Hymenobacter tibetensis: one gene and its partner. The protein of the gene in region 1 interacts with the protein of each later gene in a pairwise test. Links are inferred from orthologs where the notes say so. Each region holds a gene or a part of one and is shown on either strand. Other genes may lie near its edges. The genes, in order: MTX78_RS03040 and ftsZ.

What was found.
Region 2: the proteins of MTX78_RS03040 (region 1) and ftsZ interact in binary tests that used the Escherichia coli proteins (3 or more experiments, as listed by UniProt). The link is inferred for Hymenobacter tibetensis from one-to-one orthologs.

What each region holds. Positions count from the first base shown.
Region 1 is NZ_CP094669.1:741,981-757,893, forward strand. The notes cover bases 4,977-7,788. They hold MTX78_RS03040 (rod shape-determining protein), read left to right. Parts: upstream 4,977-5,775; coding sequence 5,776-6,801; downstream 6,802-7,788. Other genes in these bases: purH (bifunctional phosphoribosylaminoimidazolecarboxamide formyltransferase/IMP cyclohydrolase), read left to right, coding at 4,977-5,570; mreC (rod shape-determining protein MreC), read left to right, coding at 6,921-7,788. Also shown: MTX78_RS03010 (glycosyltransferase), read left to right, coding at 1-134; MTX78_RS03015 (class I SAM-dependent DNA methyltransferase), read right to left, coding at 81-680; mgrA (L-glyceraldehyde 3-phosphate reductase), read right to left, coding at 795-1,787; MTX78_RS03025 (PIG-L deacetylase family protein), read right to left, coding at 1,836-2,582; MTX78_RS03030 (acyl-CoA dehydrogenase family protein), read right to left, coding at 2,560-3,753; more of purH, read left to right, coding at 4,011-4,976; more of mreC, read left to right, coding at 7,789-7,850; MTX78_RS03050 (hypothetical protein), read left to right, coding at 7,847-8,377; MTX78_RS03055 (T9SS type A sorting domain-containing protein), read left to right, coding at 8,676-9,605; mrdA (penicillin-binding protein 2), read left to right, coding at 9,990-11,828; rod shape-determining protein RodA, read left to right, coding at 11,943-13,238; MTX78_RS03070 (hypothetical protein), read left to right, coding at 13,461-14,996; MTX78_RS03075 (hypothetical protein), read right to left, coding at 15,016-15,913. UniProt on the Escherichia coli protein: Forms membrane-associated dynamic filaments that are essential for cell shape determination. Acts by regulating cell wall synthesis and cell elongation, and thus cell shape.
Region 2 is NZ_CP094669.1:1,716,991-1,733,004, reverse strand. Bases 12,690-15,602 are described here. They hold ftsZ (cell division protein FtsZ), read right to left. Parts: upstream 14,935-15,602; coding sequence 13,444-14,934; downstream 12,690-13,443. Other genes in these bases: ftsA (cell division protein FtsA), read right to left, coding at 15,016-15,602; MTX78_RS06940 (cytochrome-c peroxidase), read left to right, coding at 12,690-13,119. Also shown: MTX78_RS06985 (hypothetical protein), read right to left, coding at 1-1,196; fabD (ACP S-malonyltransferase), read right to left, coding at 1,193-2,083; MTX78_RS06975 (T9SS type B sorting domain-containing protein), read right to left, coding at 2,199-5,087; MTX78_RS06970 (succinate dehydrogenase cytochrome b subunit), read left to right, coding at 5,343-6,020; MTX78_RS06965 (fumarate reductase/succinate dehydrogenase flavoprotein subunit), read left to right, coding at 6,033-7,967; MTX78_RS06960 (succinate dehydrogenase/fumarate reductase iron-sulfur subunit), read left to right, coding at 8,095-8,850; MTX78_RS06955 (NADPH-dependent FMN reductase), read left to right, coding at 9,022-9,549; MTX78_RS06950 (MbnP family protein), read left to right, coding at 9,822-10,667; MTX78_RS06945 (cytochrome-c peroxidase), read left to right, coding at 10,685-11,749; more of MTX78_RS06940, read left to right, coding at 11,959-12,689; more of ftsA, read right to left, coding at 15,603-16,014. UniProt on the Escherichia coli protein: Essential cell division protein that forms a contractile ring structure (Z ring) at the future cell division site. The regulation of the ring assembly controls the timing and the location of cell division.

The DNA of each region.
Region 1 (15,913 bases):
AACTACGGTTGTTGATTGCCCAGTACCAGCTAGCAGAACTCGATGTGAAAGTGCCGGCTCCGGCACCCACGCGCCGAATGCTAGCGCCGAGCCAGCAAGTCCAGACGATACTGCGCGGCTCGATGGCCGTGTAAGTGCTCTAGCGGGCCAGTAGGTAGTGTTTTGGCCAGGAAAAATTCGTGCACCTCGTCGCCCGTGAGGGGATAGTCGTGGACGGTGGGCGTCCAATGCACTAGCAGCAACTGACCACCGGGCCGCAACGCGGCCAGCAGCAGGTCTGCAACTTTCGCCAGGTCTGGCGCTGCCCAGTAGTAGCCTACTTCCGATAGCACAACCAAGTCGAAGGTGTCATCGGATGGAAACTCTGCCGGCAAGGTCATCTGGCGAAACTCCACTTGCGGCAGGTGGCTGCACCGCTGGCGGGCGCGCACCAAAGGAGCCTCGGCCACGTCCACTGCCAGCAATTGACGGCAACGGGCCGCCAATTGCTCGGTTAGCACGCCCAACGAGCACCCCACTTCAAAGGCCCTGTCGTACTGCTCGTTGGGCAAGGCTGCCACGGTATCCAGGTACTTTGCTTGCTCGTAGGGGCTGGTTTCGAAGCTCCACGGGTCGTTGTTGGCGCGGTACACTTCATCAAAATACGCTGGGGGCAAGGTGTGGGGCTGGTTCGGGTTCATAGCAAAGGTGAAGCGCAGGAGTGGCAAAAAAGGTCCTTCTCAAGGAGCGGGAACGGCAAAATGCGCTTCTGCTCCCCAAGAAGGACGACAAGGCAATGGAACGTGTGTGGATGTTTAGCTACCCAAGATTTGCTCGATAGAGGCGAGTTCCTCGGTGCTGAACTGCAAGTTGTTGAGGCAATGCAATGAATCGGTCAGCTGCTCGGGCTTGCTGGCTCCAATGAGCACCGATGTCACCCGCTCGTCTTTCAGCACCCAGGCCAGGGCCATTTGAGCTAGGCTTTGCTGGCGTGCCTGCGCCAGGTCATTGAGTTGCTTAATTTGGGTGAGCCGCTCAGGGGTTAGCTGGTTTTCAGTTAGAAACCCAACTCCCTTGGCTACTCGCGAATCACTCGGGATGCCGCCTAAATATTTGTTGGTGAGCAGGCCTTGCGCCAGCGGCGAAAACGGAATGCAACCCACTCCTTCCTGCCCAAGCAGGTCCAGCAAGCCGTCTTCCACCCACCGCTCAAACATCGAGTACTTGGGTTGATGAATCAGGCAGGGAGTGCCCAGTTCTCGCAACATCCGAATAGCCTCGGCGGCTTCGGCGGGTTGGTAATTGGAAATGCCCACGTACAAGGCTTTGCCTTGGCGCACCAGCAGGTCGAGGGCCGTCATGGTTTCCTCTAGTGGAGTGTCGGGGTCGGGGCGGTGATGGTAGAAGATATCCACGTACTCCAGGCCCATGCGTTTCAGGCTTTGGTCGAGGCTGGCTACCAAGTACTTTTTCGAGCCCCATTCACCGTACGGGCCTTCCCACATGTTATAGCCTGCTTTCGACGAGATAAGGAGCTCGTCGCGGTAGGTGCTGAAGTCCTCGCGCAGTATGCGCCCGAAATTGATTTCCGCGGAGCCGGGAGGCGGCCCGTAGTTGTTGGCTAAGTCGAAATGGGTAACGCCACTGTCGAAGGCCCGCCGCAGAATAGCGCGTTGGTTGGACAGCAGATCAACGTCGCCGAAGTTGTGCCACAAGCCCAAGGAAACGGCGGGCAACTTCACCCCGCTGCGGCCACAACGGCGGTACGGAATAGCTTGGTAGCGTGTAGGACTAGGAAGGTAGTGCATGAAAGGGTAGGATTAGGGTCCGACGAGCGGCAACATACCAAGGCTTTTCTATTTCACCTCTATGTAAGCCTCATACGGCTGCGCAAAATGAGCGAGCATCTCAGGGGAAAGCAGGAAGCCGCTCGGGTCATCGGGGATGATGCCGGGTGCTAGCTGGGAGCGGTGAGCGGCAATAGCCCGCTGTTTCTGCGCTATCACCGGACCGATATCGAGGCGCCAGCCGGTGGCTTCGCCCGGTTGCGGCAGGTCGGCGGGGGTGGCTCGTTCCCAGGCCCACACCACGTATTCGAGCAGGCGCGGCTGTGCAACGCCCGCGGCCAGTGCCGCCCGCACCAGCTGGCTGGTAGCCCGGTGGTCGGGGTGCGGGTCGCGCCGCCACGGGCACAGGATGCTTGTAGGCACGGCGTCTGCAAACAACTGGCGCAACTGCGCAACTGCTTCCTGAAAACCCGCCTCCCCTTCGCTTGGTACGCGGCTATCGGGCAGGCCCAGACAAACAAGGTTGTCGGGCGCCACGCCCAGTTCGGAGAGGGCCGCCCGTAGCTCTGCTTCGCGCAAGGCTCGGCGGGCAGCGGCCGGATACACCTGCGAATGGGGGTGCGACATCGTACCGTCGCTTATCAGCACCACCTGCACCGGCACAGCCGATTGCCGTAGCAAGGCAAGCAGTCCGCCACAGCCCAACGACTCGTCATCGGGGTGCGGAACAACGATGAGCGTAGGGCCTACTTGGAGGGCGTATTCGGGCGGCCGGGTCGGCAGCGTGCGCAAGTCAAACGGGGGGAGCTTGGTCATGCCAAAGCTGGAAAGCGGGGCCTTTACGATCGAGGGCGAAGCGGCCGACATCGGCTTGAGCAGCATCGGGAGCCGGCTGACGCAAGTAGTGAGTTAAGTCGCGGTGCAAACGCTCGAAGGGTTCTGGTTTCAACAGGCCCCGGGCACCCACGCAGCGCTCAGCCAGTTGCAGGACGCGCAAGCAAATCGTCTCAATGGCTGTGCGCATCATATTGGCATACGCCACGGTGGCTTCGGCACTGGTTTCGGCGGCGAGCCGGCTAGCATTGCGCGCCGCGCCGCTTAGCCACAGGTTGCCGCTTTCAATCAGCAGCGCCATTTCACCTAAGCGCTGGCGCTGATACGGGTCATCGGTGCGGCCCAGCCCTTGCAGAAACTGGCGGGTTTCATCGAACACCGCTTCGGCCCCACCTAGCTGCACGGCGGCAAACCGGATGGCTCCGCCGCTAAACCAGGGCTGCTGATAATAGTCGCCGGGATTCCCCAGTAAATCTTCTGCCCCAATTTCAATGCCCGTAAAGTCGGCCCGGGCACTGGCGGTGGCGCGCATACCGAGGGGCCGCCAGAAGCTGGCATCATACGCGGGCTGCTGCTCGGTGGTAGGTAGAATCAGGAGCTGCCAGCCCCCGTCTGGTAGCGCCGCCGACAGCAGCGGGCGGCTTATGTAGCCTGCACCCGAAGCAAAGGTTTTGCTGCCGTGCAGCCGGAAGCGGCCGTTGGCCAGTGGTTCCAGCTTCACCCCATCGGCGGCTTCGGTGTTCCAGACGCCGAACCAGTGGCCTTCGCGCGCATCGGCGGCCCATCCGGCCACCTGCGCATCGGTGCCTAAGCGTTGCAAAAGCTGCAAGGCATTCATATGGCCTTCGTACAAGCGGCCCACCGCCAAGTTGCCGCGGCCTATGTGTTTGAGCGTGTGTAGCAGGGCCAGTGTCTGGTCTGATTCGGCCAAGCCGGCGCCCCCTAGCCCCACCGCCAGCGGAGCTTGCAGCAGGCCTGCCTCGCGCAGCCAAGCAAGTTCCTGCTCTGGAAAGCCTCCCTCGAAATCTGAGTGCACTGCGTGGGCGAGCAAGCGCGGCGCTAGGTAGGCCGCGGCTACCTCCGGCAACGCAAACTGCGGAGCCAAGCTAGCCGCCGGGGAAGAGAGAGTAGGGAGGGATAAGGCAGCAGGCATTGGCTGGGCAGTGGATAGGGTTGAAATGCTCTGAATAGCCGGTAATGTTGGGCTTATCGATTCTCAACAGCATTTATTGCCTCTTGTTCAGGTTGGAGCCTAACAATATTATGCAAGCTGAACACTAAGCAAACTGCCACCGGATAGCGCTGTACCAAGATGGAGATGCAACAATTCCGGATGGGTAGTTGGCAAGGCCGACCTGATGGGGCTACCTTCGCGGCGTCGTTCGTTTCTTCATCCAACTTCTGCCTGCTATGTCACAGCCCATTCGTTCTGCCCTTGTTTCCGTCTATTACAAAGACCGTTTGGAGCCATTGGTGGCACTGCTGAAAGAGCATGGCGTAACGCTGTATTCCACAGGCGGTACGCAGCAGTTTCTGGAAGAGCAAGGTGCCGAGGTAACCGCCGTGGAAAGTTTGACGGGCTTTCCCGCCGTGTTTGGCGGCCGCGTCAAGACGCTGCACCCTAAAGTGTTCGGTGGCATCCTGCACCGCCGCCACGAAACCGGCGACCTAGCCGAAGCCGAGCGGCACCAGATTCCGCCCATCGACTTGGTGATTGTAGACCTCTACCCGTTCGAGGAAACCGTGGCTTCGGGCGCGCCAGAAGCAGACATTATCGAAAAGATTGACATTGGGGGTATCTCGCTGCTGCGCGCCGCCGCCAAAAACTTTCGCGACGTGCTCGTGGTAAGCAGCCGCGACCAGTACCAGGCCGTAACCGAACTGCTTGGTGCCAAAGGCTGCGCTACCGACCTCGAAGACCGTCGCCAGTACGCTACGGCGGCTTTCGCTGCTACTTCCCACTATGATACCGCCATTCATCAGTATATGGCCGGTGCCGCAGTTGGCAGCAAAGAAGTAGCAAGCAGCAATGCGCCGGCTGGTGCCGGGGCTGAATCAGCCGCTACAACGCCGCTGCGCTACGGCGAAAACCCCCACCAGTCGGGTACTTTCCACGGCGACCTGGCCGCCCTCTTCGACCAGCTTCATGGCAAGCAACTCAGCTACAACAACTTGGTGGATGTAGATGCTGCGGTGCTGCTCATGCAGGAGTTCCAGGCCGATGGTCCGGCGGCCTGCGCCATTCTCAAGCACACCAACGCCTGCGGAGTAGCCCAGGCCGATACGCTGCACACTGCCTACCTAAACGCCCTGGCCTGCGACCCAGTGTCGGCTTTCGGTGGGGTTATCATTGTGAACAAGCCCGTGGACGCCGCTACCGCCGAAGAGCTAAACAAGCTGTTTTTCGAGGTGCTGATTGCGCCGGAGTTCGAGGCCGCGGCCTTACCGATTCTACAAAGCAAGAAAAACCGTATTCTGCTGCGTCAAAAGCCCGTGGAATTGCCCGCCAAGCAAGTGAAGACGTTGCTCAACGGTGTTGTCGAGCAGGATTTCGACCGGGCCATTGAAGGTGCTGCTGACTTCCGCACCGTCACCGAATCGGCACCCACCACAGAGGAAGTAGCTGCCTTGGAGTTTGCGCTCAAAGTGTGCAAGCACACCAAGAGCAACACCATTGTGCTAGCCCGGGCCGGGCAACTGCTGGCTTCCGGAGTAGGGCAAACTTCCCGCGTGGATGCCTTGCGCCAAGCTATTGAAAAGGCCCGCGCCTTCGGCTTCGACCTGCAAGGCTCGGTTATGGCTTCCGATGCCTTCTTCCCCTTCCCCGACTGCGTGGAAATAGCGGGCGAAGCAGGTATCCGGGCCGTGGTGCAGCCCGGCGGCTCCATCAAAGACCAGGACTCAGTGGACGCTTGCAACCGCCTTGGCATGGCCATGGTGCTCACCGGAGTGCGGCACTTCAAGCATTAAGAGGAATGTACTGAGCAGACAAGAAATATGCGGCCTGTGAAACAGGCGAAACAAAGCACTTGCCTACGATTATAGGGGGCAATGCACTTTCGCCCGCACTTCGCTCGTTTCTTATATTCTCCACATTAACTCTGACTTCCGTACTTTTGTCCCCACTTTTTGTGCGGGTGTATCCTCACGCGCACTCATTTTCTGCCGTTAACTAATGGGTTTCTTCAATTTCCTTACCAGCGACATTGCCATCGACCTGGGTACGGCCAATACGCTTATCATTCACAACGACAAAATCGTGGTGGATGAGCCGAGCATTATCGCAAAAGACCGTACTACTAATAAGGTAATCGCCGTGGGTCGGCAAGCGCAGCAGATGCACGAGAAAACCCACGACAACATCAGAACCATCCGTCCGCTCAAAGACGGAGTTATTGCCGATTTCCACGCCGCCGAGGAAATGATCAAAGGCATGATCAAAATGATTGACACGCGGAACCGGTTGTTTCAGCCTTCCCACCGCATGGTCATCTGTATTCCTTCCGGCATCACGGAAGTGGAAAAGCGCGCCGTACGTGACTCCGCCGAACACGCCGGGGCCAAAGAAGTCTGGATGATTCAGGAGCCGATGGCCGCTGCCATTGGTATCGGCATTGACGTGGAGCAGCCCATTGGGTCGATGATTATCGACATCGGGGGTGGTACCACCGAAATTGCGGTTATCGCGCTGTCGGGTATCGTCTGCGACCAGTCTATCAAAACGGCCGGGGACGTATTCAACCAGGATATTCTCGACTATATGCGCCGCCAGCACAACCTGCTGATTGGCGAGCGGAGCGCCGAGCGGATCAAGATAGAAGTAGGAGCTGCTCTCACCGAGCTGGAAATAACCCCGCCCGACTACGAAGTGCGCGGCCGTGACCTGATGACGGGTATTCCGAAGGTAATCAAAGTAACCTCGTCGGAAATTGCTATTGCGCTGGACAAGTCGGTAGCCAAAATCGAAGAAGCCGTGTTGAAGGCGCTGGAAATCAGCCCGCCCGAGTTGTCGGCCGACATTTATGAGAACGGCATTCACCTGACCGGCGGCGGGGCGCTCTTGCGGGGCCTCGACAAGCGCCTGGCGGTTAAGACCAAGTTGCCTATTCATATTGCCGAAGACCCGTTGCGCGCCGTTGTGCGTGGTACCGGCAAGGCCATCAAGGACATTCAGGCTTTCCGAGGCGTACTGTTGACCTAGGGCCAATTAGTAATTGATAGTTAGGAATTAGTAATGGCCTTTTCAGCATCTGGGGTGCTACTCGAAGATTCGGGAAAGGTCAGTTCTTAATTATTAATTCTTAATTACTAATTACTTACATGCGTAACCTGTTCGCTTTCCTGTTTCGCTACCGAGGCTTGCTCGTGTTTGCGCTGCTGGAAGTGGCGAGCTTGTATCTGTTGGTTCGCAACAGCACCTACCAGCGGGCGGCCTTCTTTAATTCGGCCAACACCTATGTAGGGCAGATTCTAGCTACCCGCAACCGCATCTACGACTACTTCCGGCTGGAAAGTATCAACCAGAACTTGGTACAGGAAAACGCCGCCCTGCGCCAGCAGCTCTACAGCAGCGACTTGAGCCACCGAGAATCCGATAGCCTTTCGGTGCCCCAAGACAGCCTGTCGAAAGTCCGACTGGCTCGCCTGAGCCACCCCGATTCCTTGTTGTTGGGTTTGCGCACGCTGCCTACCCGCGACCCGGATTATCCGTTGATTCCGGCGCGAGTGGTGAACAACACCATGAGACGCGTAGATAACTACCTGACCCTCAACGCCGGCACTCGTGATGGGGTACGCCCCGGCATGGGTGTGTTGTCGGCGGCGGGCGTGGTAGGGCGGGTGAAAGTGGTGAGTGAGCAGTTTTCCACTGTCTCCTCGGTGCTTCATTCCAAGACGTTCATTTCCGCTAAAATCAAGCGTGACAACACGTTCGGCAGCATCAAATGGCTCGGCGATGACCCGACGCACGCGCTACTGGATAACATTCCGCGGCAAAACAAGCTGGTGCGCGGCGATACTGTCGTTACGTCTGGCTACAACGCGGTATTCCCCGAGGGGCTCATGATTGGGGTTATCGATTCCTTCGTGAAAGAGCCCGACAAGAACTTCTGGACGGTGCAGGTGCGCTTGGCCGTGAATTTCTCGAACCTGAACTACGTGTACGTGGTAAATCCGCGCTTGAAAGCCGAGCGGGATACCTTGGAACTGCGCGCCGGTATGAAGCCGGAAGGAGGGGAGGAGCGGCCATGAAGGGAGGCATAGGAACTATACTGGTACAGCTGCTGCGCTTCTTGTTCTTTGTGGGCGTGCACATGCTGCTTGTCAGCAAGCTGGTCCTCTTCGAGCTGGGCTGGTGTTTTTTTTATTTGGGCTTCTTGCTGTTCCTGCCTATTGGCACCTCCATCGTGATGCAGTTGGTGCTGGGCTTCGTGACAGGCTTGTTGCTGGATATTTTCTATGATACGGGCGGGGTGCACGCCGCCGCCGCCGTACTGCTGTGCTACCTGCGCCCCTGGGTGCTGCGCCTGCTCACCCCCCGCGACGGCTACGAGGCCTCCGATTCGGTGAATGTGCACCAAATGGGCGGGCAATGGTTTGTGGTGTACATGCTGCTGCTGGTAGGCCTGCACCACCTAGCGTTTTACCTGCTGGAACTGGGTAGTTTCCGGGCGTTCGGCCTGACGCTGGTGAAAGTGATTGTCAGCACGCTCTTTACGGGCATTACGCTGCTCATTATCCAGCTGATTTTCTTTCCTACGCGCCGCCGGGGCCGCTAAAAGGCCAGCACAAAGTGCAGGCTGTTGGGGTAAGGCAGCTCGCAACTGCGCTTCTCCTTGCGTTGTCTAACGCTGCCTCTGCTGCGGTGCTAGATACGAACCCGTGTCCTCGCGCATCCTAAGTTCTGCGCACTGCCCTAACATTCTGGATACCTGTCAGTAGCGCCTCCATTACCCTGTGCTGGGTAGTGGAGGCGCTTTGATATAAGCATAGACGAAAAACTATGTTTTTGTGGCTTCGTTACTTTATATTCAATCACCTTTTAGTGTAGGCGCTCTTATCTCTTACCCCACTCGTATGAAACATTCTTTACTCGCTTTTATTTCTTGTGCTGCTTTGAGCTTGGCGCTGGTAGCATTAAGTGCAAGCTTTGTGCAGGGGCAAACCCCCATTACGGTTACCATTGGGACGGGTACCACTGCCGGCTCCACCAATGTGCTGCTCAGCACCAGCACCACCACCAACAAGTACGCCCGCACCGCTTCCATCTACTCGGCCGAAGAGTTGAGGGCCGCGGGCGCCAGAGCAGGCTCTATTACGCGCATAGCGTGGTTTAAGGGCGGAACCGGAGAATACACCACCGGGGATGCGCAGCTAACCATCTACTTCAAGCGCACCACTGCGGCGTCTTTTTCAGCCAACCCAGTGGTGTGGGACACCGAGGTGATGGGGGCCACTGCGGTATACAGTAACACCATGTTGAGCTTGCCGACGGGTACAGGCTGGAAAGAGTTTGTGCTTACAGCCCCTTTTGTTTGGAACGGCACCGACAACATTGAAGTATTGGTGGACTGGTTCCGCAGCAGCACCCCCACGGCCGATATATCGTGGCAGTACACAGCCGTTATAACGGCAAATGGCACGCATTCCACGCAAGTAAACAGCATGCCCATCCCAACCGTCCGGTGGGCAGCCAACCGGCCTAACGTACGGTTTCAGCTTGCTCCCCTCGTGAGTGCCACCCGCACGCAAGGCCCCACCAACTGGGTACAGGTAAGCCCCAACCCTTTTACGCAGGACCTGACGCTGAAAGTAGGCGCCAGCGGGCAGCACTTGCCAGTGGAGGCCACACTAACAGACGCCCTCGGCCGTACTCACTATCAGCAACAGCTCCCAGCAGGGGCCGAGCGGAAATTACCGCTGCCCGCCACCTTAGCGGCTGGCTTATATTTTCTCACGCTGCGCAACGAGCAGTGGCAGCAAACCCAGCGGCTGGTTCGGGAGTAGTTTTCAGCAAACCACCCAGCCTGCTCAGCTATGCTGCCTTACAATGGAGCCTCAGCCAAGTAGCTGGGGCTTTTTGTTGCGTTCTTAGGTACCATGCAGGGGGCAATGCAATTGGTATGTACGGATAGCGGAATACCTTATCTAAAACGTGTTGCACTCGCTGGGTGCTTGTTCGTGTGGGATGCCGGGGTACGATTTTCAAGGGTTATTATACGCTCCCACTGCAAGGCCGCGTTTGATAAAGAATGTATCGGAGCGGAACAGGTGGCACCGTAAATCTGTACTTCTCTAGTTCGCTAAATCACTGTATCACCACTTGCCCTTTCGTACCTTTGCGAATCCGGCCACGTGGCCGCAAGTGCTTTCTATTCAGAATATACCGCTTTGCAATACCTTGAAGGACGACGGTACGTGGTGATGGCTATCTTCTTGGCTGTTGCTCTTACCTTCGGAGCCCGTCTGTTTTACATTCAGGTGCTGGACGGCAGCTACAAGCTGGCTGCCGACCGCAACACGCTACAGCGCATCGTGCAGGTGCCCTATCGTGGCCTTATTTACGACCGCAACAACCAGTTGCTAGTGCAGAACACGCCGGTGTACGACCTGATGGTGGTGCCGCGCGAGGTGAAGCAGCTAGATACGCTGCGCTTTTGCGAACTGCTGAGCCTGCCCTTGGAAGAAGTGCGGGAAAGCCTGAAAGCGGCGCGCAGCTTCAGCCGCGTGAAAGCGTCGCCGCTGGTTCAGAACCTAAGCACGCCCGAACTGGCCGCCATCCAAGACAACCTCATCGACTTTCCTGGCTTCAGCATCAAGGCCCGGATGGCCCGCTCGTATCGCACCGAAAATATGGCCCACGCCCTCGGCTACGTGGGTGCCATTACGCCGGCGTTCCTAGAAAACGAGCGGTTCTCGAAATACATGCCCGGCGACTTTCTAGGCATTAGTGGTTTGGAGTCGTTCTACGAAAAGCAGCTCATGGGCCGCCGCGGGGTGCAATATCGCATGGTGAATGTGCGCGGGATAGAGAAAGGTGCCTTCCGCAATGGCGAGTTCGATACGCTGTCGATAGCCGGCCAGGACTTGCACACCAGCATTGATATTGAGCTGCAGAAATACGGCGAGATGCTGATGAAGAACAAGCGTGGTTCTATTGTTGCCATCGAGCCCAAAACCGGCGAAATTCTGGCCATGGTGTCGTCGCCGGGTTTCGAGCCGTCGGTGCTGACGGGCAAGGGCATGGGCAACCGCTACATGGCACTGCTCAACGACGAAACCAAGCCGCTCTTCAACCGCCCGCTGATGGCTACCTACCCGCCAGGCTCGGTGTTCAAAGTGGTCAACGAGCTGGTGGCCCTGCAAATGGGGGTCGTGACGCCAGGCACCGCTTTCGACTGCAACTGGAAGCTGGTACGCTGCACCCACCGCCACGAGTATCCGAGCAACGTGGGTATTGCCATCAAGCAGAGCTGCAACCCGTATTTCTACCAAGTGATGCGGGCCGCTGTGCTGCGCGGACGCTCCACCAACCGCTTCGAGGATGCGCGCCTGGGGCTGAGCGAGTGGCGCCGGAAGGTAATGGCTTTCGGGCTGGGCGATAAGCTGGGCGTGGACATCTCGCAGGAAAAGAAGGGGCTGGTGCCGTCGTCGGATTTCTACGACAAGCGCAACGGGTATCACCGCTGGAACTACCGCACCATCTACTCGCTCAGCATAGGGCAGGGGGAGCTGGGAATTACCGGTCTGCAAATGGCCAACATCATGGCCACTATTGCTAACCGTGGCTGGTACTACACGCCCCACTTCGTGCGCGGCATTGGAAACGGCGGGCCGCTTCCGCAGTACACCGTGCGCCATACGGTGGGGGTTGATGCGCAGCACTTCGAGGCCATTATTCCGGGTATGCAGGCGGTAGTGGACGGCCGCGGCGGCACGGGCAGCAATGCGTCGTTGCTGGACGTGGGCATTTCGGTGGCTGGCAAAACCGGTACCGTGCAAAACCGGCATGGCGAAGACCACGCAACTTTTGCCGCGTTTGCTCCGGCCGAGGACCCGAAGATTGCCATTGCTGTGTTCATTGAAAACGCTGGTTTTGGAGGCTCATCTGCTGCCCCCATGGCTTCGCTGATAATAGAAAAACACCTGCGGGGCAAAATAGCGCCGTGGCGCGGCCGTTGGGAAGAATGGCTCCAAAGCCCTGCGGAGCGGTTTATCCGGCGTCATTAACAACGCTACTCTGCAAGCCATATTTCACACTGGCTTTGCCTGTAGCTAGCCACTTGTGGCACTAGCAGCCAAAGAGCAACCTACTACGCTCAATACAACAGAATACCCGCATACATGCCCACTTCTCCGGCCAGATATTCGCGCAGCCTCGATTGGGTTACCATTTGCATTTATATGCTGATGGTAGCGCTAGGATGGCTTAGCGTGTACGCGGCCAGCTACTCGCCCGATGCCCCCGCCGACCCGTTGCGCAGCCTCAGTTTCTCGGAGCTGATGGCTTTCAACTGGTTCAAGCAAATCCTCTGGATTGGTACCGCTATGGTACTCATTGTGATACTGGTGGTGGTTGATTACAAGGCATACGACACCTTTGCCTTTGTGCTCTACGGCAGCATGATTGTGCTGCTGATCGTGACGATGCTAGTGGCACGACCCATTGCGGGGTCGCGCTCTTGGCTGGAACTGGGGCCGGTCCGGCTGCAGCCCGCAGAGTTTGCCAAGTTCACAACGGCGCTGGCGGTGTCGCGCTTCATGGCCAGCATCAACCTGCGCCAGCAAAACTTCCGCGACCAACTGGTACTAGCTGGCCTTACGCTGCTGCCGCCCTTGCTGGTAATGGCTTCCAACGAAACCGGGCAGGCACTGGTATTCGGCGCATTCTTGCTGGCCTATTTCCGGGAAGGCATGTCGCCGCTTATCCTCCTGATTCTGGCGGCGGCGGGCATCATCTTGGTGCTGGCGCTGCTCGTGCCGAAGCTCTGGCTTTTTGTGGCCTTTACGGTAATTCTGGGCATCGTGCTGGTCTTCAACCGGCGGGCGCTTCGCCACCACCTGGTGCTCTCCGTGAGCGTCTGGGCAGTAGTTATTGGAATGGTATTCGGGGTCGATTTCTTCTTCAACAACGTGTTGCAGCCGCACCAGCGCAAGCGTATTGAAGTGCTGATCAACCCCTCTGCCGACCCGCTGGGCGTGGGCTGGAACGTGACGCAGTCCAAGATTGCCATTGGCTCGGGCGGCCTGATAGGCAAGGGCTTTTTGCAGGGCACCCAAACCAAGTTCGATTTTGTGCCCGAGCAAAGCACCGACTTCATTTTTTGCACTGTAGGCGAGGAGTGGGGCTGGCTAGGTACCATGACGGTGGTTGTCTTGTTCATGACGTTGCTGTGGCGCATTCTATACGTGGCGGAGCGTCAGAAATCCGTATTCGGCCGAACCTATGGCTACTGCGTGGCCAGTATCTTTTTCTTTCACTTCGCCATCAACGTGGGCATGACCATTGGGCTAGCTCCGGTAGTGGGCATTCCGCTGCCTTTTTTCAGCTACGGCGGGTCGTCTTTGTGGTCGTTCACTATCCTGCTGTTCAGCTTGCTCGGCATTGATGCCTACCGTAAGCAGGATCTGGAACGATAACAACGGGCGGGAATCGGTGAAATCTGTGTAGCTCCGCTACGGGTTGTGGTGGCTAGGTGGTAGCTTGAAGCCGTGTTGTCAGACGCACTGCTGTAGCTGGTCTCACAGAATGCTCCGGGTAGAGCCGGATGCTGTTTTTAACCCCGTAGCCCTATCAACGTGCCTCTTGCTCGTTTCGCCGCCGCTAGTGAGCCGCCTGCAACCCCCTTGAGAAGCAGACGGATGGAGTGGCTGCTTGTGGGGGTGCTAACTGCCTTGTGCCTGCTGCTGCCCACTCACAATTCCACGCTGGATGCTTGGTATTATGCGGCCTGCGTGCGGCACAGCCATGAACTGCTCTTGCCGCATCACCTGTTGCACAACATAGTGGGCTGGCTCTGGGTACAGGCACTACCCAACTCGGTTGACACGCTCATGGCCCTTAAAGCGTTGAATGCGTTGGCGTTTGGCGCGTGTTTGGTGGTGCTGCGTAGTCTGCTACGCCGGGTGGGAGGCATTGGGGCACCCGTAGCTGGGTGGCTGTTGGTGGTGGGAAGCAGCTTTGGCATGCTGCGCTTTGCCACCGAAAACGAGACGTACATCCTGCCGTTGTTGCTTTCCTTGCTTGCAAGCCGGAGTTGGTGGCAAGCCATTACGGAAGGTGGAAGCAAGCACTGGCTACTGGCTGGTACATGGGCAGTGGGCGCGGTTTTGCTTCATCAGATACATGCGGGGTGGTGGCTGGCTTTGCTGGCTGGTACAGTAGCAGCCAATGGAAGCAGGAAGTGGCAGAAAACACTCTTGTATGCCTTGCCTGCGCTGTTAGTACCCCTCGCGTATGCTGCTGCCCTGCCCAGCTGGAACTTGCCTTTTACTCCTACGGCTTTCTGGCGCTTCGTATTTCATGACCTGTACGCCGGCCAGGCCGGCGCCCCACCTTCGGGCCGTACATTGTTATTGACAGCCGTGAATTTGGTGCGTACGTTCGGGCAGATGCACGGCTCCACGCTGGCACTGCTGCGGCGGTGGCCGATGCTGAGCGGTATCGGGTTGCTGAGCGCCGGCTTGATGGCCCTGGCTGGCCTTAAGCTGTGGCAGGCCCAGCGGCAGGCTGCCCGCCATCGGGCTAGCGCATTGAACCAGGCTGCGCAGTCTGGCAATGGGGTTGCTGCCAAGCGGTTGTTTGGGTGGGTGCATGCGGTGGCGTTGCTGCTGCAAGTGGGGTGCGCGCTCTGGGCCGAAGGCAATGCCGAGTTTATGGTGATGGTACCCGCCCTGTTGGCCTTGCTGCTGGTGAACAGGCCAGCAATGCCGGCCGCGTTGCCTTGGGCCGGCGCATCGTTGCTGCTTTGGAACCTAGCGTTTGGATTGGTGCCAGCTCACTTACTACAACTCACCCACGCGGCCGCATTGCTCACCCGTGTGCAGCAGGACCCTGCGGCATGGTGGTTGCTCGCCGACCCAAACCTCGTGCTGAACCAGCTGCATTACCACACCGGACAACCCGTAGGGCCACCAAATGTGCTGCCAGCACCCGCCCTGCTAGTGAAGCGGCCGGGCCAGTCGCCAGCTCAGTTTCGGGCGTGGCTGGCGGCTCGCCGGGCGGCCGGACAGCGCGTCTACACTGATGCGTTAGACGGTCCTGGCCTACTCGACCGTGCCCGCATCACGCAAGGTGGCCCCGAGGCACACCGGGCGCTACTGGCTGGCTACCACCTTGCCCGCGTCGATTCCTTGCCGTCGTCGTTTGGGCCAGTGTATTTGACGGAAATTCAATGAGGTAAGATGCCAACTCACGTTAAGTGGTGGGTGGTGGGGTTTCCGTTGGGAGCTGTTTTGGCGCTAGTACTTGCGTAACGACCAGTGCGAAGGCCACCGCAAAAACCGGTGCCGCCAAGAAGCCCATCCGGCCCAAGTCGCCGGACAGAAACATGTGCACAACCACTACAGCAACGAAAGCAGCGCCGGCGTTGCCCAACGGGGTTGTCCATGACGCTCGTTGCTTTTTGCGCCACCCCACAAGCAGCGCCAGCCAAAAGAACCCGAAAACACTGAAGATTTCGCCCGCCCCTTTCACGGACAGCAACCGCCGCAACGAATAGGTGATGTTCTCGAAATGGTCGAGGGCATTCTGAACGCTCTCAGCGGCCGGAGCGCCAATGCGGGTATCAATCCAGTGGCGCACGCCAAAAGCCAACACCCCACCAACGGCTAGCCAGGCTACCTGGGCCGGCCAGTTCAACGCCCGCCGTCCAAACAGGAACAGCCACGGCACCAAAAACACAAACGACTCTTTGGCAAGCATACCCAGTAGCAATACCGTAATCAAGGCAGCCTTCGAGCCGCTGCGGGCCGCGTAAAAAGCCAACGCAAAAAGCAAGACATACAGGCTGTCAACGAGAGGCAAGCCACTGATATACACCACCCAGCGGCTGCACAGCACAGCTACTACGGCCAACGCCGCCGCTGCCGGTGAAGCGCCATAGAGGCGGCACGTTTCATAGATAACCACGGCAGCAGCCGCCATCAGCAGCGTATTCACCAGATAAAAAGCCAACCGCAGCGGCCAATCAGTGGTGGCGCGATGGGGCCAGATGCGGGTGTACACCTGTTCGAGAGGCCAGGCCACCGCGGCGGCAACGGTGGGCACCAGCACTCGGTAGCGCCGTGTGATACTCACGCCTTTAAACTCGCCG
Region 2 (16,014 bases), 970 kb from region 1 along the record:
ACATGCTGCACAGTAAGTACCGGTGTTTGCAGTTGGTGACAGAATACTGCATTATGCCACACCCGTACAGCGGAATAGATAAGTACTAGTGCTACTATTCCATACACTACTCGCGGCCTTTTTGCCAAACCACGGCGCAATGCCCCAAACAGGAGCAGCGCAACGGGCCCAAACAATACGGCAGCATACCGCTCACTATCATGAGGTCCAGCCGCTCCTCGGCTTAGTATATGGCTTAGCACGTGCCAGCCGATGTACACAGCAATTACTACGGACAGCATCCTACTAAACCGACCCAACTCAGTGGCTCCTGCAGTCAGCACCACTACCAGCAACGCGCCGCCTACCAAGTACAGCCACGACACAGCTCCTACCGGGAACGGTAACGGGAGCACCCACCGCAACAGCACAAAGCTAAAGTCACTGAGCGGCTGAATTCCCCAGGCAGCCTTGCTGTAGACAATGAGTGGATCGTCGAGGCCCGTGCGCTGCACGTGCAGTTGCCATACTACGCCGCCTGCTACACTTAACGCCAGATGCAATGGTAGCCACCAGCCGTATGCCCATAGCAACCGGCCGTATCCGGCTACCAACCCTATTGCTACTCCAGCCAGCAAAAACAAGCCCGCTGTACGCTGCAAAGGCAGCAACATACCAACCCCAGTAGCTGTGAACAACCACTTCAATCGGCTAGATATCAGGTACTGATACAGGGCAATTATGTATATCGAAAACAGCAGTAGAAATACTGTTTCCGACCACACAAACTTAGCAGTAACCAACCACGGAGTACTCAGCGCTAACACCCAAGGATACAGCCGCTTCCAGGTTGTTTCTGAACCCAGAACCTGTGCACCAAGCCAGGTCCAGCTTAGCCAGCTTCCTAACAGCCCCAGAGTGTGGAGCCACGCTACGGCCTGTGCTGGATACTGCGCTGCTCCAAACCAAGCAAGCAACACTGGGTAAAGCGGCCCCCAGAACACGTACGGTGTCCCCGTTGGGCTCACCAACTTGCCGGCTGCTTCCCAGCTACGAGCTGCCTCCAAGTAGTGCCACGAATCAGGCGTGGTAGCTGGGCCGGTGCCCCAAGCGTAAGTGTACAGGCTCAACAACACAATAGCCGCCAAGGCCATCTCGAGGCCCTGGCGGTCCAACCAAGCCGCTTTGCTTACCCACGCGAAGCGTCGGTTAGTCATGCAACCGAGGCCGAGCTAACTGTTATTTCGGGCGCAATCTTCTTCACCAAGCCTTGCAACACTTTGCCTGGACCACATTCCACAAACTCGGTAGCACCATCCTGCACCATACGCTGCACGCTTTGGGTCCAACGCACAGGAGCCGTAAGCTGGCGCACCAAGTTGGCGCGAATCTCCTCCGGGTCGGTGTGCGGCGCAGCGTCCACGTTCTGATACACCGGGCAGATGCCTACCGAGAAGGTGGTTTCAGCAATAGCAGCTGCCAAAGCGGCTTCTGCTGACTGCATGAGGGGCGAATGAAACGCGCCTCCTACGGGCAGCGGCAGGGCGCGCTTGGCACCAGCCGCTTTCAACTGCTCGCAGGCAAGCTCGATACCGCGCTGCGAACCTGATACCACCAGCTGACCGGGACAGTTGTAATTGGCCGCTACTACCACGTTGCCACCATCGGTTATTTCCTGGCAGATGCGGGCCGTGGTATCATCATCGAGGGCCAGGATAGCAGCCATGGTACCGGGTTGTTCTTGGCAGGCGGCCTGCATGGCTTGGGCCCGCTGAGCTACTAGCCGAAGGGCATCTTCGAAACGTAGCACCTTAGCGGCCACCAGCGCCGAAAACTCACCTAACGAATGACCAGCCACCATGTCGGGCGCCAGATCGGGCAACACCGCGGCCAGAGCTACAGAGTGCAGGAAGATAGCTGGCTGCGTTACGTCAGTGCGGCGCAGGTCGTCCTCAGTGCCTGTGAACATGATATCCGTGAGCGAAAACCCGAGAATATCGTTGGCTTGGTCCATCAAGGTTTTTGCGGCGGGATGATGCTCGTATAAGTCTCGGCCCATGCCGCTGAACTGGCTACCTTGGCCGGGAAAAACAACTGCTTTCATAAAGAGGAAGTCGGAGGAAAAAGAGGATGGGGTGGCAAGATAGCAGGAATAAAAAAGCCCGCTACCAATGGGTAGCGGGCTTCTTGAAGGTAAAACGCAACGCAGTCCTACTCTCTTAGCGCGTGATTTGCACCCAGCCTTTGTAAGTGCGTTTGGTTTGACTGACGTTGTTGAACTCCACCTCGGCCTGGTAGTAGTACATGCCTTCCACTACAGAAGATGCGCTGCCACCTTCAGCACGACTACCGCCAGTCCAGTTGATGAGCGGGTCGGAGCTGCTGTCGTAGATCTTGACGCCCCAGCGGTTGAAGGCCATGAAATGCGTCCGGCGAATAGGCGTGAACACCTTGGGTCGGAAGGTGTCGTTTTTGCCGTCGCCGTTGGGCGTGAAGATGTTAGGCAGCAAAAACAGCTGGCAATCTTCTTTGCACTCGCGGTTGCTACGCACACTGCGAATCCCGCTCGAATCCACAGCCTGCACCGCGTAGCATCCCACCTCCGACTGTAGGTTCCGATGCTGATACGACAGCTGCGTGCCCGGCACCGAGGTCAGGAAGCGCAAGGAATCTTCGCTGTTCGGCGAATAATAAATGTCGTACGAAACAATGCTGCGGCTGCAGTCAGTAGGATTGTTGCTCAGCGTCCAACTCAGATTGTTGGTGTACACGGGACCAGTGATGGGCGTTGCCGGCAAATCAAACAACCGACTAGCCAGACTATCACAGTTAGGCCGCTGCAAAGTCAGGACGGGAGCACACGGCACGTTGCGCAAGACAATGCACTGTTGCTGGCTCAGGTTAATTAGCTGGTCGGGCAGCCGCGGGGCGTTGTAGGTACCGTTGGTTTCCACATAGTAGCAATAGGTCTGCCCACGCACTAAGCGTTGCGTGGCTGTGCCTTCATCCCGGTATGTTCCGCCGGTTGCGGTGCTTGTAACGGTAGCAATTGCTACGAAAGGATCCTGCTGATTGGGTCCCTTGCGGTAGATGGTAGTAGGGCGCCGCGTATTGTCCCACGGCACAGCATAGGTCCAGCGCAGCGCAATAGCGTTTAGCGTCCCCGCAGTGGTTGCCGGAATTGCCGTGCCATCAACCCGCACGCTAGATGCCCGAACAGCGGTTTCGGTTACGGCATTGGCACTAAGGAATTCCACCTTATAGCTGTAAGAGCGGTTCTGCGTGTCCAGCGAAGGGTCGTTGTCCACGTACGTGGTGTCGTTGACGTTGTTGATAAGCGCTATCTGCGTGAAAGAAGCAGCCACGTCGGTCTGCCCAGTGGCCCGCAGCAAGCGATACTGCTGGGGGTTGGGGAAGGCAGGAGTGCTAGTAGGTTTGGTCCAGCGAACTGTGATGCGGCCACTACTAGTAGCCGTCTGATCCACGGTCACGTTGCGCATCACCAGCGGCCGACCAGGGAAGTCAACACAGGCCTCAGCCGAAGCCAAGCTTGCTCCACGGCCAGGCAATGGGAACTCCACATAAATTCGGTAGCAATACGTTTTGCCCCGCTCTAAGCCCTGGCCGCCACGGTCGTCCACAAACTGCACTAGGTCGTTGGTGCCGGCGTACGTGAGCGTCCCGATTTGGGTGTAGCCTGCGGAGGCAGGAATGCCCGTCACGCAGGGGCCGAAGTCTCCTCCATTTGAGCCCTCCCGGCGATAGATCAGAATGCGGGCTCCGGGTTTACGGCAGATATAGCTGTTCCAGGTTAGCCTTGCCGAGCGCACCGGCGCTCCCAGTGGCTCCACCCGTAGGTTTTGGGGGGCTGGCCCAATAACCGTAATGTTCCAGGTTTTGATGTCCGTTAAAGGCAACGAGTTAAGGCCCGTTGGCTGGTCTTCGGCGTTGAACACCACTTGAATGGGAGTAGCCCGAATGTCATTGCAATCCGGAGTCCAGCGGAAAGTGCCGGTTGCAGTAGGTGGCCCCGTTAGGTTCTGAATGAAGGTGGCCGGTGGGATAATTCCGCTGTTGGCATACAGCCGGATCCGGTTGGCATCGGGGTCGGTGGCCGTTACGTTTCCTACCACAGGCGTACCCGCTACTACGCACAAGTCAGGCGGGATAATCAGGTTGGGCAACCGGTTGGTGGTCGGGCGTACCGTCACCTGCATATCCCGGATTACCTCACTTATCTGGCGGTAGAAACCACCAGGAATCCGTCGAAACTCTTTTACCTTGAAAGCAAAATTGTACTCTCCTACTGTGCCAGGTGAATTCCAAGTGATATCACCCGTAATAGGGTCCATCACGAAAATAGACTGGCTTCCAGGCACGCCCACTGGTGGGCCACTGTAAGGCACCTGGGCGCCATTCAAGCTAGCTGGGGTCAGGTTGTTGGGAGCTACATAGCCGGGCACCGTGGCAGGTGAGGGCCGGCAACCCATTACTGCTGACGCGAGGCCCGCCTGTTGGCTGTAGAATAGTTCGTACGCGAGAGAATCGCCATCGGCGTCGTACGCCGCTGGGTTATGCCGGAAAACCTGAGCAACCGTTGCATTGTCGATGGCCGGTTTTGTGAGCACCGGCGAGCTGTTTTGCAATAAAGAAGGGTCAATAGTGACTGTAGTAGAGATATAAAAAGACTGATTCACGGAGTTTTCCATGTTCAGAATTCCCCGATTTCGGTTCTCGCCAATAAAGCTAACAACGTAAGGACTGGTACTAGCAGCGTTATACGTGTGCTCGAAGTCGTAAATGTAGCGCCGTATATCTGGCTGTACCAGCACGTTACTAGTTCGGTTCACTACCGCACAGCTACCATCTCCAAAGTAGATCTGCGCATTATTTTGATCGGGAACGGCATTGTTAACAGGGTCCCGGCAATAGAGGGTTAGCCGGAAGAAGATCCGGCGTGGGTTGTAGTTTGCCGTGGTATCAACTTTGGACTGAATGTCGCCAGCTCGAATGTGCGTGGCCTTTGCCTGGGATGCCAAGCTAAGGAGCCCTACCAGTAGCAGCAAAGGCCCGCGTCGAGCCAAACGAAAGAGTAACGTACGCAACATAGAGCGGGAGCTTGAGGAGAGAGGTGTGTTCAGAAGCAAGACCAGTCAATTAAACCTAGGAACAATCTAACAAAAATTAGACCCATAGGTTAGTAATAAGGAAAGAACGCCAGCTTTATCTAACGGAGCAGCGCGAAGATTGATTCATGAGTATCAACGAGTGAACCATGAAGTTTATTTGGATTGTTTCCTAGTGGGTTGGCATGTACCTTTGGCTGCTCTAAATGACCCCCACAAACTCCTTTAGCCGCTTCTATGAGTTGGATTAGCAACACTGTTTCCAGTAGCATTGGTCGCAAGATCGTCATGTCTGTTACTGGTCTTTTTCTTTGCTCTTTTTTGGTTATACACCTGATTGGCAACTTTCAGCTTTTCAGCGCTGACGGAGGCCTTGCTTTCAATGCTTACTCCCACTTCATGAGCACCAACCCCCTGATTCGGGTGGCGGAAATCATCTTGGTGGCAGGATTTGGCTTCCACATCTACGAGTCGATTATGCTTACCCGCCGCAACCAGGCGGCCCGCGGTGGTCAGAGCTACGTAGTTGACAACATAGGCCAGAACAGCGACTGGAAGTCGCGCAACATGGGCCTGCTTGGCTCCGTGATTTTGGTGTTCCTGATCGTGCACCTTTACAACTTTTACTACCGCTTCCACTACGAGCCTCTTCCCATGGACTCTGCCGGCAACAAGAACCTATACGGCGTGGTAATGAACTCTTTCCAGACGTGGTGGTATGTACTTCTCTACGTGTTGGCTCAAATAGCGCTGTGCTACCACCTTCTACACGGCTTTGCCAGCGGTTTTCAAACGCTTGGTTTAAACCACCGCAAGTACACGCCGGTTATTAAGCTGGTTGGCTATGCATTCTCCATCATCGTTTGTGCTGGATTCGCTGCTATGCCGCTGTACTTTTTCATCTTCAAATCCTAATCCGCCCAGCTGATGTTTCAGGACTCTAAAATTCCAGAAGGCCCTTTGGCCGAAAAATGGGAGAAGCACAAGTTCAACGTTAAGCTCGTTAACCCAGCCAACAAGCGTAAGTACGACATCATTGTGGTGGGTACGGGCCTTGCTGGCGGTGCAGCAGCAGCTTCACTGGCGGAATTAGGCTATAACGTAAAAGCCTTCACCTATCATGACTCCCCACGCCGTGCGCACTCTATTGCTGCGCAGGGAGGTATCAACGCCGCCAAAAACTACCAGAACGACGGGGACTCGATCTTCCGCCTATTCTATGATACGGTAAAAGGCGGTGACTATCGGGCCCGTGAAGCCAACGTGTACCGGCTAGCTCAGGTATCGGTGAATATCATCGACCAGTGCGTAGCGCAAGGAGTACCGTTTGCCCGCGAATACGGGGGACTGCTGGCCAACCGTTCGTTTGGGGGTGCTCAGGTAAGCCGTACGTTCTACGCCCGCGGCCAAACCGGACAGCAGTTGTTGCTAGGTGCCTACTCGGCCCTTTCGCGCCAGATTGCTTACGGCAAAGTGAAAATGTACACCCGCTCCGAGATGTTGGACCTGGTGACGGTAGACGGACAAGCACGTGGTATCATTACGCGCAACCTGATTACCGGCGAAATCGAGCAGCACGCAGCACACGCAGTGGTATTGGCAACTGGTGGTTACGGCAACGTATTCTACTTGAGCACCAACGCCAAATATTGCAATGCTACTGCGGCTTGGCGTGCGCACAAGAAAGGAGCATACTTCGCTAACCCTTGCTTCACGCAGATTCACCCTACTTGTATCCCCGTATCGGGCGACTACCAGTCGAAGCTGACGTTGATGTCGGAGTCGTTGCGTAACGATGGTCGGGTGTGGGTACCTAAGACGGTGGAAATAGCCGAGCGTTTGCGCAAAGGCGAAATAAAGGTCAGTGATATTTCCGAGGACGACCGGGACTACTTCTTGGAGCGCAAGTATCCAGCCTTCGGCAACTTAGTGCCCCGCGACGTAGCTTCTCGCAACGCCAAGCAAATGTGCGACGAAGGTCGTGGCGTTGGATCTTCGGGCCTAGCTGTATACTTGGACTTCGCCGATATCATCAAGCGGACCGGAGCCAACTCGGTAAGCCAGAAGTACGGTAACCTCTTCGCTATGTATGAGAAGATTACCGGCGAAGACCCCTACAAGCAGCCGATGCGCATCTATCCAGCGGTGCACTACACCATGGGCGGCTTGTGGGTTGACTACAACCTGCAAACTACCATCCCAGGCCTTTATGCCACTGGGGAGTGTAACTTCTCTGACCACGGTGCTAACCGCTTGGGAGCTTCGGCCCTCATGCAGGGTTTGGCCGATGGGTACTTCGTAATTCCTTACACTATTGGCGACCAGCTAGCCCAGACGCCTCCTACCCCCGTTACCACCGACCACCCAGCGTTTGCTGAGGCAGAAGGTGCCGTGCGGGAGCGTATCAACAAGCTGCTAAGCATCAATGGTACGCGTAGCCCTGGTGAGTTCCATAAGGCGTTAGGCCACATTATGTGGGAGTATTGCGGCATGGCGCGCAACGCCGAAGGCTTGCAGCACGCCAAGAAAGAGATTCAAAAGTTGCGTCGTGAATTTTGGAGCGACTTGAAACTTGTTGGCACCGACCAAGAGTTGAACCAGATGCTGGAAAGCGCAGGCCGGGTAGCAGATTTCATCGAGCTCGGAGAGTTGATGGTTGACGACGCTCTGCACCGCAACGAAAGCTGCGGTGGCCACTTCCGCGAGGAATATCAGACTCCGGAAGGTGAAGCCCTGCGCGACGATGAGAACTTTGCTTATGTAGCTGCTTGGCAGTATGCCGGCGAAGACAAGCCGGAAATCCTGAACAAGGAAGAGCTACAGTTCGAAAACGTGAAGCTCACGCAGCGCAGCTATAAGTAGTGACGGCTGAGGAGTTGGGTAACCGACCTTGGTGCCCAACTCTTCTCCTGCTCTAGGTCACTACACCATACTCATTACTCAATACCCTCGAAATACAATGGCCGGAAGTAACCCTAACGCCAAACCAATGAACCTCACGCTGAGAGTGTGGCGGCAGAAAAACCGCAACACAACCGGCAATATTGTGGATTATCAAGTGCGCGATATTTCTCCCGAAATGTCGTTCCTGGAAATGCTTGACGTGCTAAACGAGGATTTGCTACGTAAAGGCGATGAGCCAGTAGCATTCGACCACGACTGCCGCGAGGGTATTTGTGGTTCGTGTAACCTCTTTATCAATGGCCGGGCCCACGGCCCGGAAGCCGGCACTACCACGTGTCAGTTGCACATGCGCAAGTTCTCGGATGGTGACACCATCACCATCGAGCCCTGGCGTTCCAAGTCGTTCCCGATCAACAAAGACCTAAGCGTAGACCGCTCAGCCTTCGACCGAATCATTCAGGCTGGTGGCTATGTGAGCGTAAACACCGGTGGTGCTCCCGATGGCAACGAGATTCCAATTCCGAAAGAAATTGCGGACCGGGCCTTCGAGGCAGCTACTTGCATTGCCTGCGGCGCCTGCGTGGCCTCGTGCAAGAACTCGTCGGCTATGCTGTTTGTAAGTGCTAAGGTTAGCCAGCTTGCCTTGTTGCCACAAGGCCACGTTGAGCGCAAAACCCGCGTTGAGAACATGGTAGCACAGATGGACAAAGAAGGCTTTGGAGCGTGCAGCAACATCGGCTCGTGCGCAGCAGAATGCCCAGTTGGTATTTCGCTGGAAAACATTGCCATCCTGAACCGTGAGTTCCTGTCAGCTAAAGCTACTTCCAATAACCTAGTGTAGTTGGTACTAGTTATCTGTCCTAGGTAAACTTGAAAAGCGAAACGGCTAGCCGTTTCGCTTTTTTGTTTCACTTGCTTTTCGCCTTTCTCTGTAAGCCAGATTGCTGTTTTCTTTGTTCAGTTGCTGGCTTCGCCGCGGATGCCGCTTTCCATCTTTCACTTTCTTCGTTGCATGATAACTGTCATTGCTGGTACCAATCGTCCTACATCCCGTGCCCGACATATTGCGAATCTGTACATCAGCCTGTTGCAGCAGCACAACGTAGAGTGTCAGTTGTTGGATCTGGCATTACTGCCTGATGACGTAAGCGTATCAGCCCTCTACCACAATGTGGGCAACCACGATGGCTTCAATGACCTAGCGGCCCTAGCCAGTACGGCCGATAAATTGGTGATGGTGGTGCCCGAATACAACTGCTCGTATCCGGGCGTACTCAAAACCTTCATTGACGGTCTCCCCTACCCAGGTGGGATTCGAGGCAAAAAGGCGGCACTGATTGGCTTGTCGTCGGGTGGGCAAGGTGGCCTACTCGCTCTGAGCCACCTCACCGATGTACTCATGTACCTTGGCACTGCTGTGCTACCAGCTCGAGTACGGCTGCCTTTTATTGATAAGCACTTAAACGCCGAGGGCAATTTGAGCCACCCCTTATACATGCAACTATTGCAAGAGCAAGTCGAACAATTGATAGCCTTTTAACGGACACGACTTCGTGTTCTGTTACATAGTCCAGGCACGAGGTTGGTTTGCCGCAACGATGTCTAGTTAGCTTTATAAGAAAGCGCAATGGCAAGGTCAGCTGCTTGAAGAATCTATATGCTAGATTTATGGTGTTGGCTAAAAGCCTTCCTATACTTTGCTAGCAACCTCCGACGTTTGTTTGTTGTCCAGCTTGTTGTTGCCTATAGCTCACTCGAGCTATTACTTGGCAGCACACGCCTTTCCAGCGTGTAGCTTATACTTCAACTGGAATGGCACTTTTACCACGCCAGTTACCTTTCACAAGTGAAAAGTTTTCGACGATGAACATCCTAAAATATACCGCCTGTGTCCTTAGCTTATTAGCCACGTCTGCGGCATGTATAACCGCATGCACCAAAGACACTGATGCGCCAGTACCCACCGATAAAGTGGGAAAAGTGACCATAGAATTTGAGAATGTAGTAGGTGGCAGCCCGCTCGAATTAAATAGACGCAGCTTGTATGCTACTCCTTCTGGCGACCAGTTCTCAGTCTCTACCTTTCGCTACTATATCTCCAATATCAAGCTAACTAAGTCCGCTGAGTTTATCCAGCAAACCAAACCGCAGGAATCTGATTTCGTTCAGCCGGAAAGCTATTACCTAATAGACCAGGCGCTGGAAGGTTCGCGCAGATTTACCATCGAAAATGTACCTGCTGGCGAGTACAGCGACATTGAGTTTACGATTGGCGTAGATGCTGCTCGTAACTCGGGAGGTGCCCAAACAGGCGCCTTAGCAGTCAGCGACATGTTTTGGGTGTGGGACACTGGATATATCTTTACAAAGATGGAAGGCCGTTCCGATCAGTCGCCTACCAAGGCCCTGGTGTTCCATATTGGGGGCAACAACAACATCAAGACTGTTTCACCGGCTATGAATGGAAAAATCATTCAGGTACGCGAAAACAGAACGCCTGAGGTATTTCTGCGTGCAGACTTGCTTAGAATGTTTACGGGAGCTACTACAATCCTTTTTCAAAATACTAACAACGTGATGGGCGGCGAAGAGGCGGCCCAGATAGCCAAGAACCAGGCAGATGGCATGTTCACAGTTGACCGGGTACGTAGCAACTAAGTGAAACTTTCTTCAAAGTGAAAACACCCAACCCGCCAGTATATGTGTGGCTTTTATGGAGCTTGCTGGGGCTGTTTTTCGCTGGTTGCCAACCTGGTACTCAAGTAGTATCAACTGATGAGATACCTGGTATCTCGATACCAGCCAACTTTCCTGCGCCGGTGTATAGCGCCGAAATGAACCCACCCAGCCGCGCTGGATTCGAGTTGGGCCGCACACTATTCTATGATCCGCAGCTCTCTCGTACCGGTGACATATCGTGTAGCAGTTGCCATCAGCAAACTACTGCCTTCGCTAACACCGGACACCGTTTAAGCAAGGGAATCAACGATAAGTTGGGCGTTCGGAACGCGCCAGCTCTGCAGAACCTACGCTGGAAAAAAAACTTCTTCTGGGACGGAGGACCCAAGCACATCGAAACGGTGCCACTCGCTCCTATTACGCATCCGCTGGAGATGGGTGAAACGATAGAAAACGTACTACGCAAGCTTAATGCTGATTCCAGCTATCAACGCCAGTTTGCGCAGGTTTTTGGAGGCACCGGGCCCATCGACTCGTATCAGTTTTTGCGTGCCATGGCACAATTCACAGCGGCTCTCACTTCCAACAACTCTCGGTACGACCAGTACTCCCGGCACGAACCCGGCGCTACACTTCGCACAAGCGAGCTGCGGGGCTTAGCCGTAGTACGCCAGAAGTGCGGAAACTGTCATGCTGGCGAGTTATTCACCGACGAGTCGTTTCGCAACAACGGCCTTGACCGAACCTTCCCATCGGACTCAGGCCGAGCCCATATTACCAGAAGCAGACAAGACGCCGGGCGATTCAAAGTGCCGAGCCTGCGCAACGTCGCCCTGACGGCTCCCTACATGCACGACGGCCGCTTCGCTACGCTCCCCGACGTACTCGACCACTACAGCCGTGGCATGGTGGAATCAGCCTCACTTGACCCACAGTTCCGGCGCCATGGCTTGGGCCCAGGGGTTGCCCTTTCCACTCAAGAACGCCAAGATTTACTGGCCTTCTTGGAAACCCTCACCGACACAACCTTCCTGCATGACCCAAGGCTAGCCAAACACTAGCATTACTTGTCTTTAATCGAAGAATGCTGCATTGAATCTATACCAAGCTAGGATCGGTGTTTTGCTAGATGACTCACCACTTGAGGTAGCTACAAACTCAGGCACAAAGTCCTCCGCTACTGTTACAGCAAAGAGCAGGAAAGACAGCCTTATCCTGAATGAAGGCACCACTAAATCAGTAACTTGAGAGCTTATTCGCTGTATTCCATATGATTTCAAACCTCATCCGTCAACGCGTTACACTATTGCTACCAGCAATGGTATTGCTATTCGTTGCAGGCTGTGGTGACAAAGAGGGCAAAGACCCAGAGCCGGAGCCTACTCCCACTGTTCCGGCCACTCCCTACAATCTGACGCTACCAACGCAACTCCCTCAGACGGTGGTGCTACCAGCCAACAATCCGCTGACAGTGGAGGGCGTGGACCTCGGCCGCAAGCTATTCTATGAAGTACGGCTCTCGCGCGACAACTCTATGTCGTGTGGTAGTTGCCATCAACAGAGTAAGGCGTTTACTGATGGCCGGACGCTGGCCGTTGGTGTCGATGGAAAACCGCACTCACGCAACGCTATGTCGTTGGTGAACTTGCTATGGGAACCGAACCTGAACTGGGACGGCTCGGCTAATGCGCTGGAAACGCAGGCTCGCACCCCTATTGAGAATCCCGTTGAGTTGCACCAAAGCTTAGCCGATGGCGTCCGGAAGCTGCAGCAGACTACTTTGTACCCGCCTTTGTTTGCGGCAGCTTTCGGTTCATCTACCATCACCGAAGAGAACACGCTGAAGGCACTAGCGCAATTTGAGCGGACGCTAATTTCCTCGAACACGCGGTACGAAAAGTCACTGCTGCCCGGTGGCGCCCGGCTTAGCCCCGACGAGCGCGCTGGACGGGTCTTGTTTTTCAACCACCCAGGTGAAGGGGGGAACATACTGGCACGGGGTGGCTCCTGCGACCATTGCCACAACGGCAACAACTACTTGTTTACTGCTAGCAGCTTCACTTCCCCTGGTGGCAATACACAGTATTTCAACAACGGGCTGACAGTAGCATCTGACCTAGGCCGGTTTGGCGTAACCGGTGCAACTGCCGACCGGGGTAAGTTTCGAGTCCCGACGTTGCGCAACATTGCTCTTACCGCTCCTTACATGCATGACGGCCGCTTCCAAACGCTGGAAGAAGTGGTTGACCACTACAACGAGCACATTGACACCAACACTGCCGATCCTATTTTACTGCTTTCCAACACCCGCAACGGCTCGAAACTCGACCTCACAGCCACCGAAAAACGACAGTTGGTTGCATTTCTGAAAACGCTTACCGATTCCACTTTCATTCAGGATCCACGCTTCTCCGACCCGTTCAAGCCTTAATCTTGTGGTGGCATATCAGCCACTAAGGATATAGAATCAGCTGTAACCAGTGTCATGCGCAAGCCAAGCCACTTTATTTCAAGCGTTATGTGGCATCGTCTCCGCCTCCTAGTATTCGTTATCGGCGTGATAATGGCTACCTCCTGCTCTTCTATGTCTTCTACGCGCCAGCTTAGCCCCGACCGAGAGCCCGGCAGGCTCCTCTCCGATTCAACTGCCTTATCCGAAGATTCCTCACAGAATCTTTAGCTTAACTGAATTATTACAAACAAAGAGGCCCTTGAACTGTCAAGGGCCTCTTTGTTTCTTACGTAAAATCGAAGCTTAGTCCACGTTGTCGTGAAGGAAACGGTTGTCTCCGAGCAATTCGTTATCGTCCGAAAGATTGAAGCGGCTAATGTTTCGCTCGGAAGAAGGCGTCACATTTTCCAGCTTCACTTGCCGACGGAGATAGGCTGGCGTCTCCAATTGATCCTTTATCGTTTCGTTGGAAATACCGTTGCTGAGTTCCTGCAAGCGGCGGCGGCGCTCTTCGGCACGAGCATCAAGAGCCGGCCGACCGGGTAATGGTGGCGCAGGTTGTGGCGCTTGATACACCACTGGATCGGGAGCGGGTGAAGAGGGGGCAGCCACGGGCGGTACCGGCGCATTGTAGGGCGACGTTTCCAAGTCAAACTTCACTGGCTGAGGCTCTGGAGCCGGGGGCGGCGTGCTGGTGAAGGTCGGCACTACAGGCATTACCGGGGTTGACTCCTGACGCTCCCGATCAAAAATGTTGATTTGGGGGTCTGGCTGGGGTGCCTCAGGCTCCGGCTCGCGCGTGGAAGGTGTGACTGTAATTGTGTGCGCTTCGCGAGCAAAGCCCGTAGCAATTACCGTCACGCGAATGCTCTGTCCCAAGGTGGAGTCGATACCGTGACCGAAGATAACCTCGGCGTTTTGACCGGCTTTGTCTTGAATGCACTCGGTGATTTCCGTCAACTCGTCCATCTCCAGTTCAGCCTGGTCGCCGGACATGATGCTGAGCAGAATGCGCTGGGCCCCGTGGATGTCGGTGTTGTTGAGCAACGGCGAGGCCAATGCCTCTTCGGCAGCACGGCGGGCGCGGTTTTCGCCGTCCGTGATGCTGCTTCCCATTACGGCCGCACCACTGTCTTTCATCACCGTTTTAACGTCTTCAAAGTCGACGTTCACATCGGCTGTTACCGTTATGATTTCGGCAATAGACTTGGCGGCGGTGCTCAATACGTTGTCGGCCTTGGCGAAAGCCGAGCGGATAGGCAGGTTACCGTAAATCTCGCGGAGCTTATCGTTAAGAATTACCAGTACGGTGTCGCAGTTCTCGCTCAGCTCTTTGATTCCTAGCTCAGCTTGTTGGCGCTTTTTCTTGCCTTCAAACATGAAGGGCGCCGTCACGATACCTACCGTAAGAATGCCTAGCTCTTTGGCAACTTTGGCGATAACCGGTGCCGCACCCGTGCCGGTACCACCACCCATACCAGCCGTGATGAATACCATCTTGGTGCCATTGCTAAGCAGCTCCCTGATTTGCTCCCGGCTCTCAATGGCCGCTTGCTTACCGCGTTCCGGATTGGCTCCGGCTCCAAGGCCTTCGGTCAAATCCATACCAATTTGCAACCGGTTGGGCACCGTAGAAGAGGCCAACGCTTGCTTGTCGGTGTTACAGATGACGAACTCTACGTCCTTTATGCCCTGGCCAAACATGTGGTTGACGGCGTTGGAGCCGCCCCCACCCACGCCAATCACCTTGATGATGGACTTGGATTGCGCCGGGATGTCGAATTTATAATTCATGAGGTGAGTGGCTAAATGGTTGTGTGGTTAAATTGTTGGTCGTTCAACGACAACCATTTAGCAATTCAACCATTTAACAGATTAGTACTTGGTGTCGTCGAAGTCGTCAATTAGCAGTCCTTTGGTACGGCTGATAATGTCCTGGAAAAACTTACCAGCGCCAGATGGCTTCTTCGGCTCTTTTGGTTCAGTTGGCTTTTGCGCTACAGGCTTAGCGGCCGGCACGGGTGCCGGGGTCGGCGCGGGCGCTGGTGCTTGGTAATACGGCGCTGGCTGCGGAATGTGCTGTTGCTCCTGCTCGTAATTGCGGTTCAGACGCTCGTCGAGCGAACGGTAACCAGCCAACACAAGACCAACCGTGGTGGCAAACATCGGCGACTTCACAGCCTCAATCTTGCTCTTGCCTAAGTGCTCGTTCGGGTAGCCGATACGGGTATCGAGGCCGGTTACGTATTCGGTAAGCTGCACCAAGTTCTGGAGCTGCGACCCGCCACCCGTCAGCACGATGCCGGCGGCCAGCTTGTCGGCGTGGCCGGTGCGCTGGATTTCGGCATATACCAACTCGATGATTTCCTCCATCCGGGCCTCGATGATGTAGGCCAGGTTTTTGAGAGAAATTTCCTTTGGTGCCCGGTCGCGCAGACCAGGGATGCTTACAATTTCATAATCGGAAGCTTCCTCGGCAATGGCTTTACCGAACTTCACCTTCAGTTGCTCGGCTTGGTTCTGCATCACCTGGCAGCCCAACTTGATGTCGGAGGTTACGATGTTGCCCCCGAAAGGCAATACTGCCGCGTGGCGGATGATACCGTCTTTGAAGATGGCCAAATCGGTGGTACCACCCCCAATGTCAATGAGTGCTACACCCGCCTCCTTCTCCTCGTCCGACAATACGGACATAGAAGAAGACAGCGGCTCCAGAATCAGATTGTCGATTTCCAGGCCAGCCTTGGTAACGCACTTGTTGATGTTGTTGATGGCCGTGCTTTGCGCCGTGATGATGTGGAAGTTGCCCTCCAAACGCACGCCCGACATGCCCACAGGGTCCATGATGCCTTCCTCGTAATCCACCTTGTAGTC